Regions from separate parts of the Ectopseudomonas khazarica genome, predicted to be linked through region 1. Evidence: predicted binding sites of a transcription regulator. Region 1 holds the regulator's gene; each other region holds the start of a gene.
The links. Region 1 encodes FliA, which starts transcription of late flagellar genes. Its sites were predicted from a motif close to CTAAAGTTTNNNNNNNNNNNGCCGNTAA; they were not measured.
Positions count from the first base shown of each region.

Region 1 (4,152 bases):
AGCGCCTCGAATTCATCGTCGGTGATGTCGTCACTGGCAGGCGCCGCCGCAGGTGCGGCAGCACCGGCGGTGCTGGCAGGCGTCTCGACCGGGCCACTGAACTGCCCCTTGCCATGCAACTGGTCGAGCAGCGACTCGAACTCGTCGTCGGTGATGTCGTCACTGGCAGGCGCCGCCGCTTCCACGGCCGGGGCATCGCCCAGGGCGTCGAGCAGCTGTTCGAACTCGCTGTCGGTGATGTCGCCGGACGCCGCAGCAGCCGCAACCGGCTCAGGCTCGGGCTCGGGTTCCGGCGCGGCTGTCACGACCGGCGCAGGCGCCGGCTCGGCACCAGCCGGTTCAGCCAGGCGCGCCAGCGCGGCCAGCAGTTCCGGCGTGGCAGGCGTCGGCTCGCGGCGCTCGCGCACCTCGCCGAACATGCCGTTGACTGCATCAAGAGCCTCGAGCACCACGTCCATCAGCTCCGAGTCGACGCGACGCTCACCCTTGCGCAGGATGTCGAACACGTTCTCGGCTATGTGGCAGCACTCCACCAGCTCGTTGAGCTGGAGGAAGCCCGCTCCGCCCTTGACGGTATGGAAACCGCGAAAGATGGCGTTGAGCAGGTTCATGTCGTCCGGCCGGCTTTCCAGCTCGACCAACTGCTCGGACAACTGTTCGAGAATCTCGCCGGCCTCTACCAGGAAGTCCTGGAGGATCTCTTCATCGGCGCCGAAGCTCATATTGTGTGCTCCTTAGAACCCTAGGCTGGACAGCAGGTCGTCGACATCGTCCTGACTGGAGGCAACGTCATCACGCTTATCGGCATGAATCTGCGGACCTTCACCCCGCGATGGCTCTTTTATTTTTTCCTGTTCGGCACGCAACGCTTCGTGGTCATGCTGAATGCCGGCAAAACGGTCGACCTGGCTGGCCATCAGCATCAGCTTGAGCAGGTTGCCTTCCACCTCGGTCACCAGCTGGGTGACCCGCTTGATCACCTGCCCGGTGAGGTCCTGATAGTCCTGCGCCAGCAGAATGTCGTTGAGGTGATTGGACAGTTTGGCGCCGTCACGCTCGCTGCGCGCGAGGAACAGCTCGACGCGCTTGGCCAGCTCGCGGAACCCTTCGGCGCCCATCTCGCGACGCATGAAACGGCCCCATTCGGCGCTCAGGCTCTGCGCCTCATCGCTCAGGTCATTGACCAGCGGAGCGCTCTGCTCCACCAGGTCCATGGTGCGGTTGGCCGCCCTCTCGGTCTGGGTAACGACGTAGTTCAGGCGTTCGGTCGCATCGGCGATCTGCGACAGCTCCTGCGCATGCGGCATGCGCGGGTCGATCTGAAAGTTGACGATGGCGTTGTGCAACTCACGGGTCAGCTTGCCGACCTCGTGATAGAGCCCGCGATCACGGACCTTGTTGAGTTCGTTGATCAGTTGCACCGCGGCGCCGAAATTGCCTTGTTCGAGGCTATCGACCAGGTCACGGGCGTTGTTTTTCAGGGTCGACTCGAGGTCACCCATCGTGGAGTCATCATGTTCCATAGCACCCTCGCGGCCGACATCAGCCGTTGACTCGCTCGAAGATCTTCTCGATCTTTTCCTTCAGCACCTGGGCGGTGAAGGGTTTGACCACGTAGCCATTCACGCCGGCCTGAGCCGCCTCGATGATCTGGTCGCGCTTGGCTTCGGCGGTCACCATCAGCACCGGCAGGTGCTTGAGACGCTCGTCGGCGCGAACGGCGCGCAGCAAGTCGATACCGGTCATGCCGGGCATGTTCCAGTCGGTCACCAGAAAGTCGAAGCTGCCGCTCTGCAGCATCGGCAGCGCCGACGTGCCGTCATCGGCTTCTGCGGTGTTGGTGAAACCCAAGTCCCGCAAGAGGTTCTTGATGATCCGTCGCATCGTCGAGAAATCGTCAACGATGAGGATTTTCATGTTCTTGTCCAAGTCGACCTCCGTACAGTCCCAAACGTATTGCGCTTGCAACTACGTCCTTTAATCGAGAAACCGCTTCCGCCTGCGAGTACGCCGCTGTTCAGCCTGCGCGCCATTCACTCAGTCGCGAGCGCAGGCGTGCCGCGCACTGACTGTGCAGTTGGCTCACACGTGACTCGCTAACCCCCAGCACTTCACCGATTTCTTTCAAGTTCAGTTCTTCATCGTAATACAGCGCCAGCACGAGACGTTCACGCTCGGGCAAACCGGCGATGGCCTCGGCCAAAGCCGCCTGAAAGCGTTCGTCTTCGAGGTCCCGCGAAGGTTCGAGGTGGGTGTGCCCGGCGTCTTCGTGCAACCCGCCGTGCTCGCCATCCTGCAAGAGGTCGTCGAAGCTGAACAGGCGGCTGCCCAAAGTGTCGCCAAGAATGCCGTAGTAATCCTCCAGACTCAATTGGAGTTCGGCAGCAACCTCGTGATCTTTAGCGTCGCGCCCGGTTCGGGCTTCGACTGCACGAATCGCATCGCTGACCATACGGCTGTTACGGTGCACGGAACGCGGCGCCCAATCGCCCTTGCGTACCTCGTCGAGCATGGCACCGCGAATGCGGATGCCGGCGAAGGTTTCGAAACTGGCACCCTTGCTGGAGTCGTATTTGCGCGAGGCCTCGAGCAGCCCGATCATCCCCGCCTGGATCAGATCATCGACCTGCACGCTGGCTGGCAGGCGTGCCAGCAGGTGGTAGGCGATGCGCTTGACCAGGGAGGCATAGCGCTCGATCAACTGGTGCTGGGAGTCCTGCGCCTGCGCCTTGTTGTACATACGAAGTCCAGAAGCTGCTGTCATACGGCACTGTCAGCCGTCGGTTGCTGCACCAGACGCTCGACGAAGAACTCCAGATGGCCGCGGGGGTTGGCCGGCAACGGCCAGGTGTCGACCTTCTGAGCAATCGCCTTGAACGCCAGGGCGCACTTGGATCGTGGGAACGCCTCATAGACGGCACGCTGCTTCTGCACGGCCTTGCGCACGCACTCGTCGTAGGGCACGGCGCCGACATACTGCAGGGCGACATCAAGAAAACGATCCGTCACCTTGGTCAGCTTAGCAAAGAGATTGCGCCCTTCCTGCGGACTGTGAGCCATGTTGGCCAGGACGCGGAAACGGCTGATGCCATGGTCACGGTTGAGCAGCTTGATCAGGGCGTAGGCATCGGTGATGGAGGTCGGTTCGTCGCACACCACCACGAGGATTTCCTGCGCCGCCCGGACGAAGCTGACCACCGCGTCGCCGATACCGGCGGCGGTGTCGATCACCAGGACATCGAGGTTTTCGCTGATGTCGCTGAATGCCTGGATCAGCCCGGCATGCTGCATCGGCGTGAGGCTGACCATGCTCTGCGTGCCCGACGCGGCCGGCACGATGCGAATGCCGCCCGGCCCCTGCAGCAGCACGTCACGCAGATCGCACTCGCCGGCGATCACATCGGCCAGGGTGCGCTTGGGTGTGAGCCCCAGCAGCACGTCGACGTTGGCCAGCCCCAGGTCGGCGTCCATCAGCATCACCCGCCGACCGAGGTCGGCCAGGGCCATGGACAGATTCACCGACACATTGGTCTTGCCGACGCCACCCTTGCCGCCGGTCACCGCAATCACCTGTACGGGATGCATACCCATGTTCTTTCTACACCTTGTCTAACTTCGACTTGACCATCAGGCCGTTCACTCCCGCGCTCATGCGCGAGAGGGTGCAACATCGTCGCCGTTCAGCCGGCGCGCTGCGCGGGCTGGTGATAGAGCCCGGCGAACAACTGCGCCATGGCGTCCTCACTCGGCTCCTCCGCAGACTGCAGGCCCACTGCGCGGCTGACCAGCTGGTGGCTGCGCGGCACCTGCAGGTCATCCGGAATGCGCGGCCCGTCTGTCACATAGGCTACCGGCAGATGCTGGCCTATAGCCAGACCCAATACCTCGCCCAGGCTCGCAGCCTCGTCCAGCTTGGTCAGTATGCAACCAGAAAGTCCGCAGCGCTTGTAACTATGGTAGGCCGCCTTGAGCACTTGGTTCTGACTCGTTGCCGCCAAAACCAGATAATTCTTCGACTTGATGCGTGGCGACGCCAGGCTCTCCAGCTGCAGGCGCAGTGCCGGATCGTTACCCGGCAGGCCTGCGGTGTCGACCAGCACCACGCGTTTCTTGGCCAGCGGCGTCAGAGCCTGCAGCAGAGACTGACCGGGA
Region 1 covers NZ_CP068551.1:3,368,191-3,372,342, forward strand. The annotation lists gene JLK41_RS16050 (chemotaxis protein CheA) at 1-722, opposite strand, end outside; gene JLK41_RS16055 (protein phosphatase CheZ) at 735-1,523, opposite strand; gene JLK41_RS16060 (chemotaxis response regulator CheY) at 1,543-1,917, opposite strand; gene fliA (RNA polymerase sigma factor FliA) at 2,018-2,764, opposite strand; gene fleN (flagellar synthesis regulator FleN) at 2,761-3,591, opposite strand; gene flhF (flagellar biosynthesis GTPase FlhF) at 3,681-4,152, opposite strand, start outside.

Region 2 (4,152 bases), 180 kb from region 1:
ATGCCATGGCCGATGATGTGCGCTTCAAGAATCACGGCATGGCGCCAAAATCGGCGGCGGACTTTGCCTTTCTGTTGCACGGCTTTCACTTTTTGAAAGACGAAGGCGTGATGGCCATTATCCTGCCCCATGGTGTGCTGTTCCGGGGCGGCGCCGAGGAGCGCATCCGCACCAAACTGCTCAAGGACGGCCATATCGATACCGTGATCGGCCTGCCCTCCAACCTGTTTTATTCCACGGGCATCCCGGTGTGCATTCTGGTGCTGAAAAAGTGCAAACAGCCGGATGATGTACTTTTCATCAGCGCGGCGGAACACTTCAACAAAGGTAAACGCCAGAACCAACTGACCGAAGAGCACATAGCCAAGATCATCAAGACCTACCAGTACCGCCAGGAAGAACCGCGCTATGCACGCCGGGTGGAAATGGAGGAGATCGAGAAGAATGGCTACAACCTGAATATTTCCCGCTACATCAGCACGGCCAGCGTTGAGAAGGAGATCGACTTAAATGTGGTCAATGCCGAGCTGGTCGAACTGGAAGACAGCATTCGCAAGGCGCGAGATAAACATAATGCCTTCCTAAAAGAGCTGGGCCTGCCGCCTCTAGTCTGAGTTCCGCGCTGTAGATTCGCAAAAAGGCTGCGCCCATAGGCTAGGGACTTTTGCGGGAAATCGTTGAAATCCGTTGGGTAACGTAGAGCATTATCTGCAGCGAGCGCTCAAAATTATCCCATTAAAATCAATGTTTTATGAGATCGACCTCCGGCATGGGGTGCAAAGGGTAGAGTGTTCGAATCATTCCGTCCCGACCAAGCGACTCCAATGGGAGCAGCCAGTTGAGCAATCACTGGCTGTTTTCGTTTTTGAGCTACGAGCATTCCTGGCGATTGAGGTGATATCCAGATCGACGCCGCTTCAGGTCAGGCTTGCGTACTAGGAAAATGAGTCAGCGAGCGTCTGGCTGGCAGCAGACACTGAAGGACGCAGGATCAAAAACCTCGCCAGCAAGCGAGGCTATGACGGGGCCCTCAATCAACCGCTTCCTTGCGTGCCGGCGATAGCGAAAAGTCCAGGGCTTCGGCGAGCAATTCCTGGTCGCGCTCGCCGGTGAGTTGACCGACCAGCTCCCACTGCTGGTCCAGTTCCTCGTTGATGGCTTGCATGCGTTCGATCATGCGTTTGGCAGACTTCTGCACAGTGGCGTCCTGGCTCTGCAGCTGATCGAAGGCCATGGCCGTCAGGTAGGCCGTCATGTGGGTCATGCTGCGAGCCATCAGGCCCAGTAGCTGCAGTAGCTGCTCTTCCTTGGCAGACATTGCGTGCTCCTATCGAGTCCAGGCTCCAGCTTAGCTGAATGGCCCGAAGTTCAGTGACGCATGTGTGTAAGCCTATTTCCATAGTTGAGGTACTACGTTGGCCCCAGTCTATTCGGACTTGTCTGGCGGGGCCGAGGTGTCCGAATAGCCCAGCGCTGATCGGGTCGAATCGACTCGCCGTGGATAGGGGCGTGCAGCTCTGCTTGCCGGCGATAGCGGCTCAGACCCGGCCTAGATGGAGGTCAGCCTCTTTTCCATGGGCTGGAAAATCAGTCCGGCGAACTCGCCAACTTCGCCGGTCAGGATGAATCCATAACGCTCGTAAGCTTTCACCGAAGACAGTGCTGCTCTTACCGTCAGCACGTCGCCTCTGGCATGTTCCATTGCCGCGTCGATCAGGCGCTGGCCGATGCCTTTGCGCTGGCAATGCGGCGCCACAAACAGCATCGCCACATGGCGTCCTTCCTTGAGTTCGATCAGCCCCGTCAGCGCGCCATCCTCCAGGCAGCCGAGCATGAGGTTGTCACCGGCCATGCGCTCGGCGAATGCCGATGCGTCTGCCAGCTTGCTGAAGGTCTCCACGCCCTGGGGCGGCAGCGAGGGCGCGACCGCCGGCATGAATGCGTCCATGCACAGGGTGCTGGCGCTGGGGAGGTCGTCGCGGGTCAGTTCACGGATCTGCATCCTGTTCATCCTTGTCCGGGCGGGTCTGGTTTCAAACACGGGGGCGCTGCTGGCGGGAAGCGGGGCTTGCTGTTCCCGGCGCCTTGCGATTGCGCTCAAGTCGACGTCTTGCCCGCCGACTAAACGGTGTAACGCCGTGCCTGTTCATCTATAACTCAGGGTAGGCATCTGGCGCGGGTATCCTGGCCAGGGCGCTTGTACGCAGATGGCACAGGCGATGGAGTATCGCAGCAACTGATCCTGCTGGTGGAACTAGGAGCGTTCGTAAGCAGTTCTGGTAGCCCCTTGTAGTGTCCCTCCCAAGTAGGAGTAATCGCATGGCTTTGGTCCCCGTTAGACTGTCCCAGCGCTTGACCCTGGGTTGCATCGTGCTTCTGATTCTCACCGCGCTGGCGGTGTTCTCGGTGATGGCCTTGCGTGGGCAACCCCGTGTGGTGGCGGCCAGTGGTGAGCTGATCGAGCAAACCGGTAGCGCCATCGTGCGTCAGTTGGCGCTGCAGCTGGCGCGTATCGAGGGGGTGACGGCCAGCCTCGCGCATCTGGCCGAGGTGCTGCCGCGTGAGGAGGCGCTGTATCGCGATAGCCTGCCCAATCTGATCGACAATCAGGGGGACCGGGCGATCGCCGGTGGTGGCGTCTGGCCCGAGCCAAATGCCTTCAGTGACGGCGTCGAGCGCCGCAGTTTCTTCTGGGCGCGTGGGGCCGATGGTCGCCTGAGCTACTCGGACGATTACAACGCGGCGGACGGGCCTGGCTATCACAACGATGCCTGGTACACCGGCGCCCGTAGCAGCAAGCTCGGCCAGTGCCTCTGGTCGGAGGCCTATCAGGATGCGGTGACGGGGGTGCCGATGGTCACCTGTAGCGTGCCATACCAGCTGAGTGGCCGCTTTGCCGGCGTCGCCACGCTGGATCTGTTGCTGGATGATCTGGCGCGCTTTCTGACCGAGCAGGGCAAAGTCACCGATGGCTATGCCTTCGCGCTCGATCAGGCCGGCAACGTGCTGCATTTTCCGGGCATGACCGGCGGCAAGGGTGGCGCGATGGTCAAGTTCGCCGACCTGGCGCAGCAGCAAGGCTGGCTCAAACCGATTCAGGATGCGTTGAGCGGCAGCAGCGGCGGGGGCATCCGCAACATTGATCTCGAGCAGGATGAACAGCTCAACCAGGCCAGTCGCGTCAGTCTGTTCGTGATGCCGGATACCGGCTGGCTCATCGGCCTGGCGACGCCGCAGGAGCGGGTCACGGGCCTGGCCCATGCGCTGACCTGGGAAATTCTGCTGTTTCTGCTGCCCTTGCTGGCGGTGCTGCTGGCACTGGCCTGGCTGGCAGGGCGCAAGTTGATCGGCCAGCTGGAGGAAACCACTGCGCAGATCGATTCGCTGGGGCGCGGCTCTGCCAGCCGTGATGTCGAGTTGAGCGTGGAGCGCGAAGACGAAATCGGCGCACTGCGCCATGCCGTCAACCGCTACGCCGGGCAGTTGCGTACCATGCTCCAGCGCATTGCCGAGGAAGCCGATCACCTGCAGGCCGAGGCCGCGCAGCTGGGCGGTCTGAGCAGCACCCTGGCGGGGCGTGCCGAACAGCAGCGGCAGGAGAACACGCAATTGGCTGCCGCGATCACCGAGATGTCGTCGAGTGCGCAGGAGGTGGCGCAGAACACCAATGACTGCGCCGACACCGCGCAGAGTTCGCTGGTCATCGTGCAGCAGGGGCAGCAGAAGGTTGCGTCCAACAGTGCGGCGATCAAGGCGCTGTCCACGGAAATGGCGGGTGCAGCCTCGGTGATCAGCCAGCTGGAGAAAGACAGCCAGCAGGTAGGGGCGGTGCTGGATGTGATCAAGGCCATCTCCGAGCAGACCAATCTGCTGGCCCTGAACGCGGCCATCGAGGCTGCGCGTGCCGGCGAGCAAGGCCGTGGATTCGCGGTGGTGGCCGATGAGGTGCGCACCCTGGCGGGCAAGACCCAGTCCTCGGCCAATGAAATCGGCACCATGATCAGTGCGCTGCAGCAGGCGTCACGCCAGGCGGTGCAGGCGATGCAGGCGGGGGAGGCGCGCACGGAGCATGCGGTGGTCGAGGCCGAAGGTGCTGCCTCGGCGCTCTCCAGTTCGGTACAGAGCTTCGACGATATCTCCCAGCGCGCCCAG
Region 2 covers NZ_CP068551.1:3,192,469-3,196,620, reverse strand. The annotation lists gene JLK41_RS15230 (type I restriction-modification system subunit M) at 1-614, shown strand, start outside; gene JLK41_RS15225 (hypothetical protein) at 1,031-1,318, opposite strand; gene JLK41_RS15220 (GNAT family N-acetyltransferase) at 1,550-2,002, opposite strand; gene JLK41_RS15215 (methyl-accepting chemotaxis protein) at 2,371-4,152, shown strand, end outside.
Region 2: JLK41_RS15215 (methyl-accepting chemotaxis protein) is a predicted target of FliA. The motif match lies at 2,097-2,124, and genes of this name have one in related genera.

Region 3 (4,152 bases), 200 kb from region 1:
CCAGGCGCTCACCGAGGCCCGCCAGGCTGCGAGCGGTCTGCGCGCCACGTTCGGTTTCATCCGCCACGCTGTCGACCGCCACGGCGATCTGGTGCACGCTGCGGTTGATCTCCTCGGCCACGGCCGTCTGTTCCTCGGCGGCGCTGGCGATCTGCGCGTTCATCGCGTTGATGGTGCCGATCAGCTGAGCGATGGCGTCGAGCGATTCGCCAGCCTTGTTGGCCTGCTCGCTGGTCAGTTCGCCGGCATCGCTGGAACGCCGCATCGAGGTCACCGACTCCTGGGTGCCCTGCTGCAGGCGATCGATCATGCCCTGGATTTCCTGGGTGCTCTGCTGGGTCCGGCTGGCCAGCGCACGGACCTCGTCGGCAACCACCGCGAAACCGCGCCCGGCCTCACCGGCACGTGCCGCCTCGATGGCCGCGTTGAGCGCCAGCAGGTTGGTCTGCTCGGCGATGGAGCGAATGACGTCGAGCACGCTGACGATGGACTGCACGTCCTGCTGCAGGCTGTCCAGCGACACCCCGCTGCTGCGGATGTCCTCGACCAGCGAGTGGATGCGCTGGATGCTGCCGTCGACCACCGTCTTCGCGGCCTGGCCCTCACGGTCCGTCTGCTGTGCCGCTTCGGCGGCGTTCTGCGCGCTCTTCGCCACTTCATGGGCGGCAGCCGACATCTCGTTGATCGCCGTGGCCACCTGGTCGGTCTCATGGCGCTGCTGCGACATGGCCTGTTCGGAACGCTGCGCCTGCTCGGACACCTGGCCGACCAGCTCGGTGAGCTGGCCGGTCATCTCGACGATCTGTCGGACCAGGCCATGCACCTTCTCGACGAAACGGTTGAACGAGCCCGCCAGCTGCCCCAGCTCGTCTTCGCTGGTGATCGGCAGGCGGCGCGTCAGGTCGCCCTCGCCGGCGGCGATGTCATCGAGGTTGGCCTTGATCTGTTGCAGCGGGCGCAGGAAGGCATTGCCCAGCCAGACGCCGATCACCCCGAAGACCACCAGCAGGATGGCGGCGACCACCACGATACTGGTGATGATGGTGCCGATGCGGCGCTTGATCTCGGTTTCCACTTGGGCAACCTGCGCCTCGATGCCATCCAGGTTGAGTGCGGTACCCAGGGCCATGTCCCACTTCGGCAGGTAGTAGCTGTAAGCGAGCTTGGGCACCAGCACCGACTCGTTGCCCGGCAGCGGCGAGGAGTAATTGACGAAGTAGCTGTTGTTCTTGGCGACGTTGACCAGCTCACGGTTGATGTAGACACCGTTCGGGTCGCGCCGGTCGGCCAGGCTCTTGCCGACGTCCACCGGGCTGTCGCCGCGGAACAGGCGCACGACGTTGGAGTCGTGGCCGAAGAAGTAGCCGTCGGCGCCGTACTTGATCTTGGAGAGCACGGCGATGGCCTGCTCGCGGCTGGCCATGTCACCCTGCGCAGCGCCGTCGTAGAGCCCCTTGACAGCGCCGAGGGCGATCTGGATGTAGTGTTCGAGTTCGCTGCGCTTCTCCTGCACCAGGCGCTCACGCGTCTGGGCAATCTCTTTCTCCGCCATGCTCTGCAGCACCTTGGCCGCAGTGCCGCTCAGCACCAGGGCGAAGAGGATGACCGGAACCAGCGCAAGCAGTATCACTTTGGTTTTCAATGTCAGGCGCATTGTTATTGTCCTTGAGGGAAGGCACACCAAGACGGGGGCAAGGGTATATCGGCAGCCCCGCCCAGGAGTTAAGCGACAGGATGCGCGCAGAACTTAATCCGGCGCAGGTGCAGACCCTTACAGCAGCATAGCGGCGGCCCAGCCGAACACCAGCAACGGCAGGTTGTAGTGCAGGAAGGTGGGCACCACGCTGTCCCAGATGTGATTGTGCTGGCCATCGGCGTTCAGCCCCGAGGTCGGCCCCAGGGTCGAGTCCGATGCCGGGGAGCCCGCATCCCCCAGCGCCCCCGCCGTGCCGACGATGCTGACGATGGCCAGCGGGCTGAACCCCAGCTGCACGCCCAGCGGCACGAAGATCGCGGCGATGATCGGGATGGTCGAGAACGAGGAGCCGATGCCCATGGTCACCAGCAACCCCACCAGCAGCATCAGCAGCGCGCCGACCGCCTTGTTGTGGCCGATCAGCGTCGCCGCCCCGTCCACCAGCGTCCTGACCTCGCCCGTGGTCTTCATCACTTCGGCGAACCCTGCTGCGGCAATCATGATGAAGCCGATCATGGCCATCATCTTCATGCCCTCGGTGAACAGCCCATCCGCCTCTTTCCAGCGCACCACGCCGGACACGGAGAAGATCACGAAGCCGGCCAGCGCGCCGATGATCATCGAGTCCAGCCACAGCTGCACGACGAACGCCGCCGCGATGGCCAGCCCCGCGACCAGCAGGCTCAGCGGGTTGTATTGCACGTCGACGCGCTCGGTCTGCGCGACCCGCTCCAGGTCATAGACGCGCTTGCCGCGATAGCTGAACAGTACGGCCACGAGCAGGCCGAAGAGCATGCCCAGCGCCGGTATGGCCATGGCATGACTGATGTTGATGCCACTGACGTCGACGCCGGACTTGGCGACGTTGGCCAGCAGGATCTCATTGAGGAAGATGCCGCCAAAGCCGACCGGCAGGAACATGTACGGGGTGATCAGGCCGAAGGTCAGCACGCAGGCGATCAGACGGCGATCGAGTTGCAGCTTGCTCAGCACATAGAGCAGCGGCGGCACCAGCAGCGGAATGAACGCGATATGGATCGGCAGCAGGTTCTGCGACGAGATCGCCACGGCCAGCAGCAGCCCGATCAGCACCCACTTGAGCGCACCGCCACTGCCCTCCTGCTGCTTGCCGACCAGCGCCAGGGCCCGATCCGCGAGGGCATGCGCGAGGCCGGACTTGGCGATCGCCACGGCAAAGGCGCCGAGCAAGGCATAGGACAAGGCGACGGTCGCGCCACCGCCCAGCCCCTGGTTGAAGGCATTCAGCGTGCCTTCGATTCCCAGGCCACCCAGAAGTCCCCCGGCCAGTGCCCCGACGATCAGCGCCACGACCACATGGACGCGGCAGAGACTGAGGACCAGCATGATGCCGACAGCGGCGATTACAGCGTTCATAAAACGTATACCTGCAGGTATGCCGGCCCTGGCCGGCGCAAAAAGCCGCGTACTCTGCCGTATGCGGACTATCCTGTCAAAATGGGTTGTCGTTCATAATTTCAAGCAATGCGTGCATAATTTCGGCCAGGTGAAATAGTAGTCAAGAAAACTGCTTGGGCACCGATAACCGCATTAGTCCATGTAGAAAGGAACGCACCATGCTGTTCAGTCGTCTTTCGATCCAGTGGAAGATCACCCTGCTCGCCGGCCTGTGCCTGCTCGCCATCGTCACCTTGCTGGTGGGTGCTTCGCAGTTCCAGTCCAGCCGCAGCGCCAACCTGGTACGCGAAGCCAGCTCCGGGATGCTGGAAGAAAGCGCCAAGCTGCGCCTGAAGGCCCGTGGAGAGCTGCAGGCGATCCGCATCCAGCGCTATTTCATGGACGCCTATCAGTACGGCAAGGGTTTCTCCAGGCAGATCCTGTTCCTGCGCGAACAGGCCGAAAAGCGCTTCCTCGATGCGTTCGACCTGCGCGAAGACCTCACACGTCAGGTGCGCACCAGCCTCGAAGCCAACCCGGGCCTGCTCGGGCTGTACCTGGTGTTCGAACCCAACGCGCTGGATGGCAAGGATGAGCTGTTCGCCGACCAGGCCGAACTCGGCAGCAACGAGGTCGGTCGCTTCGCGCTGTACTGGTCGCAAGCCACGGTCGGTGAACTGGAGTCCGAGGCGATGACCGAAGAGCTGCTCGGCGACACCACCCCCGGCGACAACGGCGTGGCCTACAACGCCTGGTACACCTGCCCCCGCGACACCCGCCAGGCCTGCGTCCTGGAACCCTACTACGACGACGTCGGCGGCCAGAAGACGCTGATGACCAGCATCGCCTTCCCCCTGGAGCTGAACGGCAAGATCATCGGGGTCATGGGCCTCGACATCAGCCTCGCCAGCCTGCAGCAGATCAGCCAGGAGGCCAACGCCGAACTGTATGGCGGACAGGGCCACGTCAGCATCTTCAGCCCCGGCGCCCTGCTCGCGGGCCACAGTCGCGATGGCAGCCTGCTGAGCCAAGCCGTCGAG
Region 3 covers NZ_CP068551.1:3,165,391-3,169,542, forward strand. The annotation lists gene JLK41_RS15120 (methyl-accepting chemotaxis protein) at 1-1,654, opposite strand, end outside; gene JLK41_RS15125 (Na+/H+ antiporter family protein) at 1,772-3,091, opposite strand; gene JLK41_RS15130 (methyl-accepting chemotaxis protein) at 3,292-4,152, shown strand, end outside.
Region 3: JLK41_RS15120 (methyl-accepting chemotaxis protein) is a predicted target of FliA. The motif match lies at 1,700-1,727, and genes of this name have one in related genera.